DNA from 2 places in the Caballeronia sp. LZ001 genome. Region 2 is predicted to be linked to the other one. Evidence: predicted binding sites of a transcription regulator. Region 2 holds the regulator's gene; the other holds the start of a gene.
The links. The regulator FNR, encoded in region 2, switches genes on or off when oxygen is low (the NO sensors DNR and NnrR bind a similar motif). The targets are predictions, from matches to a motif close to TTGATNNNNATCAA.
Positions count from the first base shown of each region.

Region 1 (3,407 bases), on a different contig from region 2:
ACGGGCGCGGAGTGACCACGCACTGGCAGAATGCGCCGCGTCTGGCCGAGCGCTTTCCACAGGCGCGCGTGGAGTTGGATCGCATCTATATGCGCGATGGGCGGCTCGTGACGTCGGCCGGAGTGACGGCGGGTATCGATGTGGCGCTCGCGCTCGTCGCGGAAGATCACGGGCCGCGCGTGGCGCTTGCGGTGGCGAAGCGCCTCGTCGTGTTCGCGCAGCGGCGCGGCGGACAGTCGCAGTTCAGCCCTTATCTGAGCGCGCCTGCCGACGAGACATCGCCGGTGGCGAAAGTGCAGGGTTATGTGATGGAGCACATCGGCGAAAGGCTCGCAGTGTCGCAACTCGCGAAGGTCGCGGGCATGAGCGAGCGCAATTTCGCGCGGGCCTTCGTGCAGCTCGCGCAGATGACGCCGCACGAGTTCGTCGAGCGCGCGCGGGTCGATGCTGCGCGCAACGCGCTCGAAAGCACGGATACGCCGCTCAAGACCGTGGCCTACGAATGCGGCTTCGGCACCGCGGACCGCATGCGCCTCGTGTTCATGCGGCGGCTCGGGGTATCGCCGAACGACTATCGGCTGAGCTTTAGGACACGCTTTTCAAAGTGATGGAACAGGCGTCGCCGTGCGTTCGTTAAAATTGGGATAACGAGGCGTGCCGCTGTTGCGGCTTTTCTTGCTGCGGGCACGCTGCATCGCAAACTAAATCGACAGACGGAAGATCGAATGACGACACAAGCGTCCCCCGTGCAGGACCCCTTCGAGCGGCGCGCATTGCTGCTGCATCTCGGCGATGTGCTGGAAACCGTGTTCTGCCTGAGTCAATGCGCCGATGACTATCCGAGCATCGCCGATGCGGTGCGTGGCACCGATGCGCTCGCGGACTTCACGCTGCTTGGCTTCGTCGCGGGCGACATGACGCCGCGCGAGTTTATCCGGCGCGCGTCGGGCGCGTTTTTCGTGTGGCCGAAGGCGCTGCTCGACGAGACGCTCAATCGGCCGATGCTCGCGAATACCGTGCGTCACGATCTATTCGAAGACAACGCGAAAGGCTGGGATGCGTACGTCGAGGAACGACGCCGCGAGGTGGTCTGGTTTGGCGAGGACTTGCCGGAGGTCGAGCAGAACACAGCGTCATTGGATGCAGCCGAGTCCAGCGATTCAGCGAAGACGTCGCGGTATGCGACCTGGCCGTGGCCGCATAAGGCGAAGGATGCGTCATAGCGTGCCAAGCAATGGTCTTGCGGGGCGAGGACATTGGCAGCCTGTTCGTAGCGCATCGAGGCGCGCGGACCTACGAACACGTCCGCGTTCTGCGATCCTCCCAACCCCGCACGAAGCTCAGGGCTTCTTGCTCATACTGCCCGCGCCCGCATCCATCCCCAAGCCATTCGGCCGATCCGGCGCTGGTCCCTTTCCCGCCGAGGTCTTGCCCGGCGTCGTCTTGAGCGCATCGCTCGCCGATGCCGCCGCTGCGGCAGGTGTCGTCGAGCTGTGTTCCTGATAAGCCGGAGTACTGTCGTAGTGCAGCTTGTTCGGTTGCTGGGCGCTTGCCACGACTGCGATCGTGCCGCCGAGCAGTATCCCCGCCGTGCGGCTGAGTGCGCCGATTATCGGTTTCATGTATCGCCTCCCGTTGTTGTGCGCCCGACTGTAGCCAGCAAACAACGGACCCGCGAACATAGCTTGTTCTCGCGCAAAGTCCCCCGCAGGAGAGCAGACCACGGCGTCTTGCCTTGACGCGCATCAACGCCGGGCTGTGCTGCGCTCGGGACAATTCCTGTGCAGGACATCGATCCAGAACAGGGAAAACCAGCAATGAAAACAGTGAAAGCAGGCATTAGCGCCATCGTCGTGGCATGCGCGGCATTGTGCGCGGGCATGGCACACGCGGCGGAAGATTCGTCGTCGAACGTTTCGATGAGCGGCATCCATGCAGGCGATGTGCTCGTGCGGTTGCGCGCCATCAGCATCGAGCCGCAAGTGAGCGCGGGCGGGGCGCTCGGCACGCTCAACACCAACGTGAACAACTCCATCGTTCCCGAACTCGACTTCACCTACATGATTCGCGACGACATCGGCGTCGAGCTGATTCTCGCGACCTCGCGGCATCAGGTGACATCGAGCATAGGCGGGCTGGGCGGCGTGGGTGTTTTGCCGCCGACCTTGCTGTTGCAATACCACTTCAATCATGCGGGACGCGTGCGGCCCTATGTCGGCGCGGGTATCAACTACACGCTCTTCTACAACGACAAACTGAAAGCGGGCGACGCCGATGTCTCCATCAAGCACAGCAGCTTCGGCCCCGCGCTTCAGGCGGGCGTCGATGTGCAGGTCGCGAAGAATCTGTTCGTCAACGCGGACGTCAAGAAGATCTGGATGCGCACGAGCGCGTCGGCGGGCGGCGTCGATCTCGGCTCGCTCAAGATCGACCCGTGGGTGTTCGGCGTTGGCGTGGGCATGAAGTTCTAAGGGCGAAACAGGCGGCGACCGACCCGTTTTATCGAAATTTGGCGGATGAAGCCGGTGCTTCTGGCGTGGAACACTTTGCCGGCACGGTATTCTTGCAGCAGGCCCGGCGCAGACGCGCGCGGTCACCTGCCGCCTGAGGCCGGCGTGACCCCGTGCGCGCTGCAACGACTAATAACACCGCATCGGGGAAACGCAAGCCAATGAGACCTTCCACTTACGCGGGATTCGCTTTGCTCGTCAGTTGTGGCGCGGCCTTCGCGCAACAACCGCTCGCCTTGCCCGGCCGCAGTCAGAGCACGGGGCAGCAGAGCGTCGACAACGCGGCCTGCTACGCCTATGCCAATCAGACGACCAAGGTCGTGATGGCGCGCGAGCCGCAGACCGCACCCAAGAACAACGCCATCGAGACGCGCACGCTCGGGGCTCCGCGCCCGGTTGAGCCGCCGTTGCCGCCGGTTGCATCGGGCGCGCTGGCCGCGTCGGCGGCGCCGGCATCGGGCGCATCCGCGACGATGGCGGGCCGGCCCGCAGGCGCTTCGGCGACGGTTGCCGCGGGCGCATCGGCGCCGATGGGCGCATCCGGAGCCGCGGTCGCTGCAGGTGCTTCGGGCGCATCGGGCGCCGTGGCGGCCTCGGGCGCATCGGATGCAAATTACGCCGAGATGAAAATGCCGCCGATGCCGCCGCCCGAGCCGCCAATGGTGCGCTACTGGCGCGCGTACGGCGAGTGCATGCAAAATCGCGGTTACTACGTTCGCTGAAGCCGAGGGCCGCCGATGAGCGCATTCGCTCGAGTGCGCTCGTTGCATCGGCTAATGCAGGGCGCTTGTCGCGCTCGTGGCTATACGGCTGAAGCAGACGGTGAAAGAGTATTCAACTCTTGCGGACGCGGCCAGACAACACGGCCCAGGCAGTCTGCATCGTGCGACCTACGCT
Region 1 is NZ_JARTVX010000004.1:1,398,803-1,402,209, forward strand. Features, by position in the region: gene P9292_RS17170 (GlxA family transcriptional regulator) at 1-608, shown strand, start outside; gene P9292_RS17175 (hypothetical protein) at 726-1,223, shown strand; gene P9292_RS17180 (hypothetical protein) at 1,341-1,622, opposite strand; gene P9292_RS17185 (OmpW family outer membrane protein) at 1,818-2,471, shown strand; gene P9292_RS17190 (hypothetical protein) at 2,672-3,232, shown strand.
Region 1: a site for FNR is predicted at 1,736-1,749, ahead of P9292_RS17185 (OmpW family outer membrane protein). Genes of this name have one in related genera too.

Region 2 (3,407 bases):
GGCGCATCGCTGCGCATCAACGGCCGGTCATGCTCGACGATCTCGGTTTGCCGGCGGCCATCGACTGGCTCGTCGAGGATTTCATTCAGCGCCACGGCATCGAGGTCAGGCACGAGTTCGACACTGGCGATCTCGCGTTCAATACGGACGCGGCGACCGCTGTTTTTCGCATCGTCGAAGAGGCGCTCACGAATATCGTTCGCCATGCGCACGCGAGCCGCGTCGATCTGTCGCTCAGCGCCGACCGCGACAATTGCGTGCTGCGCGTGGGCGACGACGGAATCGGCGCTTCGGCCTTGCCATCGGCGAACGCGAAATCGTTCGGCTTGCTGGGCGTGCGCGAGCGGGCGAACGCGCTGGGCGGGCGCGTCCAGATAGATTCGATGCCGGAAAGCGGCTTCGTGCTGACCGTAGTTCTGCCGCGCGACGCCGTGCGGGAAAAGGAATCGCAACCATGACGATAAAAGTGCTGATCGCGGACGACCACACGCTGGTACGCGACGGACTGCGCCATATTCTTGCCGACGCGAGCGGCTTCGAGGTCGCCGGCGAAGCGAGCGACGCGGCCAGTACGCTTGCTCTCGTTCGTTCGACGCCGGCGCACGTGCTGGTCCTCGATCTGTCGATGCCGGGCCGCAGCGGCCTCGATCTGCTCGGCCAGATCAAGGAGGAAAAGCCCGGCCTGCGCATTCTCGTACTCACCATGCACGCGGAGCAGCAATACGCCACGCGGGCGTTCAAGGCAGGCGCATCCGGCTATCTCACCAAGGAAAGCGCGAGCTCGGAACTGGTCTCTGCCGTGACCAAGGTCGCCGCGGGGGGCGCGTACGTGAGCCTCGCGATGGCTGAACGCTTCGCGCAGAACCTGAGCGGGCGCGCCGAGCTTCTACCGCATGAACATCTGTCGGACCGCGAATTCGAAGTCTTCCGGCGGCTTTGCGCGGGCGAGTCCATCAATATGATCGGCGAGACGCTGTGCGTGAGCGCCAAGACGATCAGCACATACAAGGCGCGCATACTCGAGAAAATGCAGATGTCGCATGAAGCGGCGCTCGTGCGTTATGCAGTCAAGCATAAGCTGTTCGACGACGAAGACAACGAAGTCTGACCGGCCTCCCGCGTGTCAGGATTTCCCTACACGCCTTCCCAAATCCCTACCGACCTTTCCATCGCTGCCGATTTGCTTTCGAGATAGCGCGGCTGATAATCGATGCATGGATTCATGCGGCGTATCGAACTTCCGGGTCTCACGACATTCGGCTCGGACGCGAATCTGAAATTCGACAGGAGCCTTGCATGTTACTCGATAGCGAACACAGATCCATCGCCGTTCGATCCGAAGCGCCGGCGCCGCGCTGCGCTTTTCAGATCGCGGAAAGTTCCAGGTCCGCCGCGACACGCAACGGCGTGCGCTGCTCGACCTGTTCGATGCAGCGAATCTGCATGCCGGGCGGGCTCTCGCGCGATGAATACGAGCGGCTCGATGCGATCATCTGCGCGACGCGGACCGTACGGCGCGGCGAAACGCTCTACCGCTGCGGCGACGCATTCCGCAGCCTCTATGCCGTACGCAGCGGCTGCTTCAAGACCGTCGTCATGCATCGCGAAGGCAACGGGCAAGTCACGGGCTTTCACCTGGCGGGCGACGCGCTCGGGCTCGACGGCGTGAGTTCGGACCACTATAGCTGCGACGCCACCGCACTGGAGGAGAGCGTGGTTTGCGTCATTCCGTTCGATCTGCTCGAACGGCTGTGCCGCGAGGTCAGGACCATTCAGCATCACGTACATCGTCTGATGGGCAGCGAAATCGTGCGCGAATCCAGGCTCATGATGCTGCTCGGCACGATGTCGGCGGAACAGCGCGTCGCTGCGTTCCTGCTCAATCTCTCGTCGCGCATGAAGGCGCGCGGCTATTCGCCGGCGCAGTTCGTGCTGCGAATGACGCGCGAGGAAATCGGCAGTTATCTGGGCCTCAAGCTGGAAACGGTGAGCCGGATGTTCTCAAAGCTGCATAAGGCTGGCGTGGTGGACACGCGAGGCAAGGAAGTGCGGATTCTGGATCGCGAGGGGCTCGAACGGGTATGAGCAACGCCTCGGGTTAAAGAGCGGGACTGGCGCACGCGCGGAGCGCTCTTCGTGTGAGCGCCCGGAAGTATGCGCTCTGCGCATCCGGTGACCGACGCGCATCGCTTCGTAGATCATGCGCTGCTTCTCTGCCGAAGAAGGCGCACGGCATGCTCGAACACCTGATGGATCGCCGCGCTCAAATCGGAACTCGAGATACTCCCGGCCGAGACGACGTCGAATTCGCGCGTCACCAGATCGAGCCGGGCATCATAGAGGCAGGTTCCCGACTGGTCGAGATGGGCCTCGATGCTCAAGTGGCAGTTGGCAATGTCTTTCGCGACGCGTTCGAGCCGAACCAGACCGACGCCGGCTTCTCGCTCTATCTCATCCGAGCCGGCAAAACCCAGACAGGCGATCTGCATTCCGAGGCCCATGGTCTTTCTCTCCCTTCCTTCACGGTTCCTGCATACACTGCGAAGCGGGCGTCTGATGCGCTACATGCTTCACCATCGGCGCGTCACCGGCGACTCATCCCCGCGGCGTGCGATCACGCCGCGTCGTCTATCGGACCGTCAGCCGGCGCCAGCACGAAGGCGCGAAACTTCATCTCGATGCTGCGTATCTGGCTCGCGCATCGCGCATATAGCAGGCCCGGCCCGCCATCCATTCCATACATGCCCCGGCACATGCCTTTGAGGCTTATGCGCGCATCGTCACTGCTCGTACCCGACGGCGTGCGTGTCGCCTACAGATAGACGACGCCGGCTTCGAGCGGGCGTCCCGTTTCTATCTCGGCGGCGTTCGCACGGCGGATGCGCGTGGCGGAGTAGCGCGCGACATACTCCCGGGTCCGCTCCCAACGGCGCGAGCATTCGTCCGGGCCGGCGCAATCCATCGCGGCAAATTCCCGCGCCTCGACGAGCGCCGGCTCCGTTTGCCTGAATCGATTCCAGCGGTCATCGGGCGCGCATGCCGCGAGTCCGAGCAGCAATGCTGCGCACAGCGCCGACTTTCTCATCTTGCACTCCGCTCCAGAGGCTTCGTCGATGCCACGACGATACCGGCGCGCGGGCGCTCCGGGTTTGATTTAACTCATCGGAACGCGGTGCCGGCGCGCCCGCTCATCGGGGCGCGCGCCTCGTGGCTTGCTTTGTGGCATCGTGGTTGGTGGCAGCATCCGGGCGAGAGCGCAGTTCACGCAGCGTGCTCAGGTCTTCCCGCATGTCCGCCATCTCCGTCTCGAGGCGCTTGATATCTTTGTGCATGTCCCGCCGAAGCTGCTTTTCTTCGTTGCCGATGAGCAGCGCCGCGATGCTCGCGAAGGTGAGCGACAGCATGCC
Region 2 is NZ_JARTVX010000001.1:72,556-75,962, reverse strand. Features, by position in the region: gene P9292_RS00390 (PAS domain-containing sensor histidine kinase) at 1-458, shown strand, start outside; gene P9292_RS00385 (response regulator transcription factor) at 455-1,108, shown strand; gene fnr (fumarate/nitrate reduction transcriptional regulator Fnr) at 1,297-2,085, shown strand; gene P9292_RS00375 (hypothetical protein) at 2,199-2,501, opposite strand; gene P9292_RS00370 (hypothetical protein) at 2,813-3,085, opposite strand; gene P9292_RS00365 (ion channel) at 3,189-3,407, opposite strand, start outside.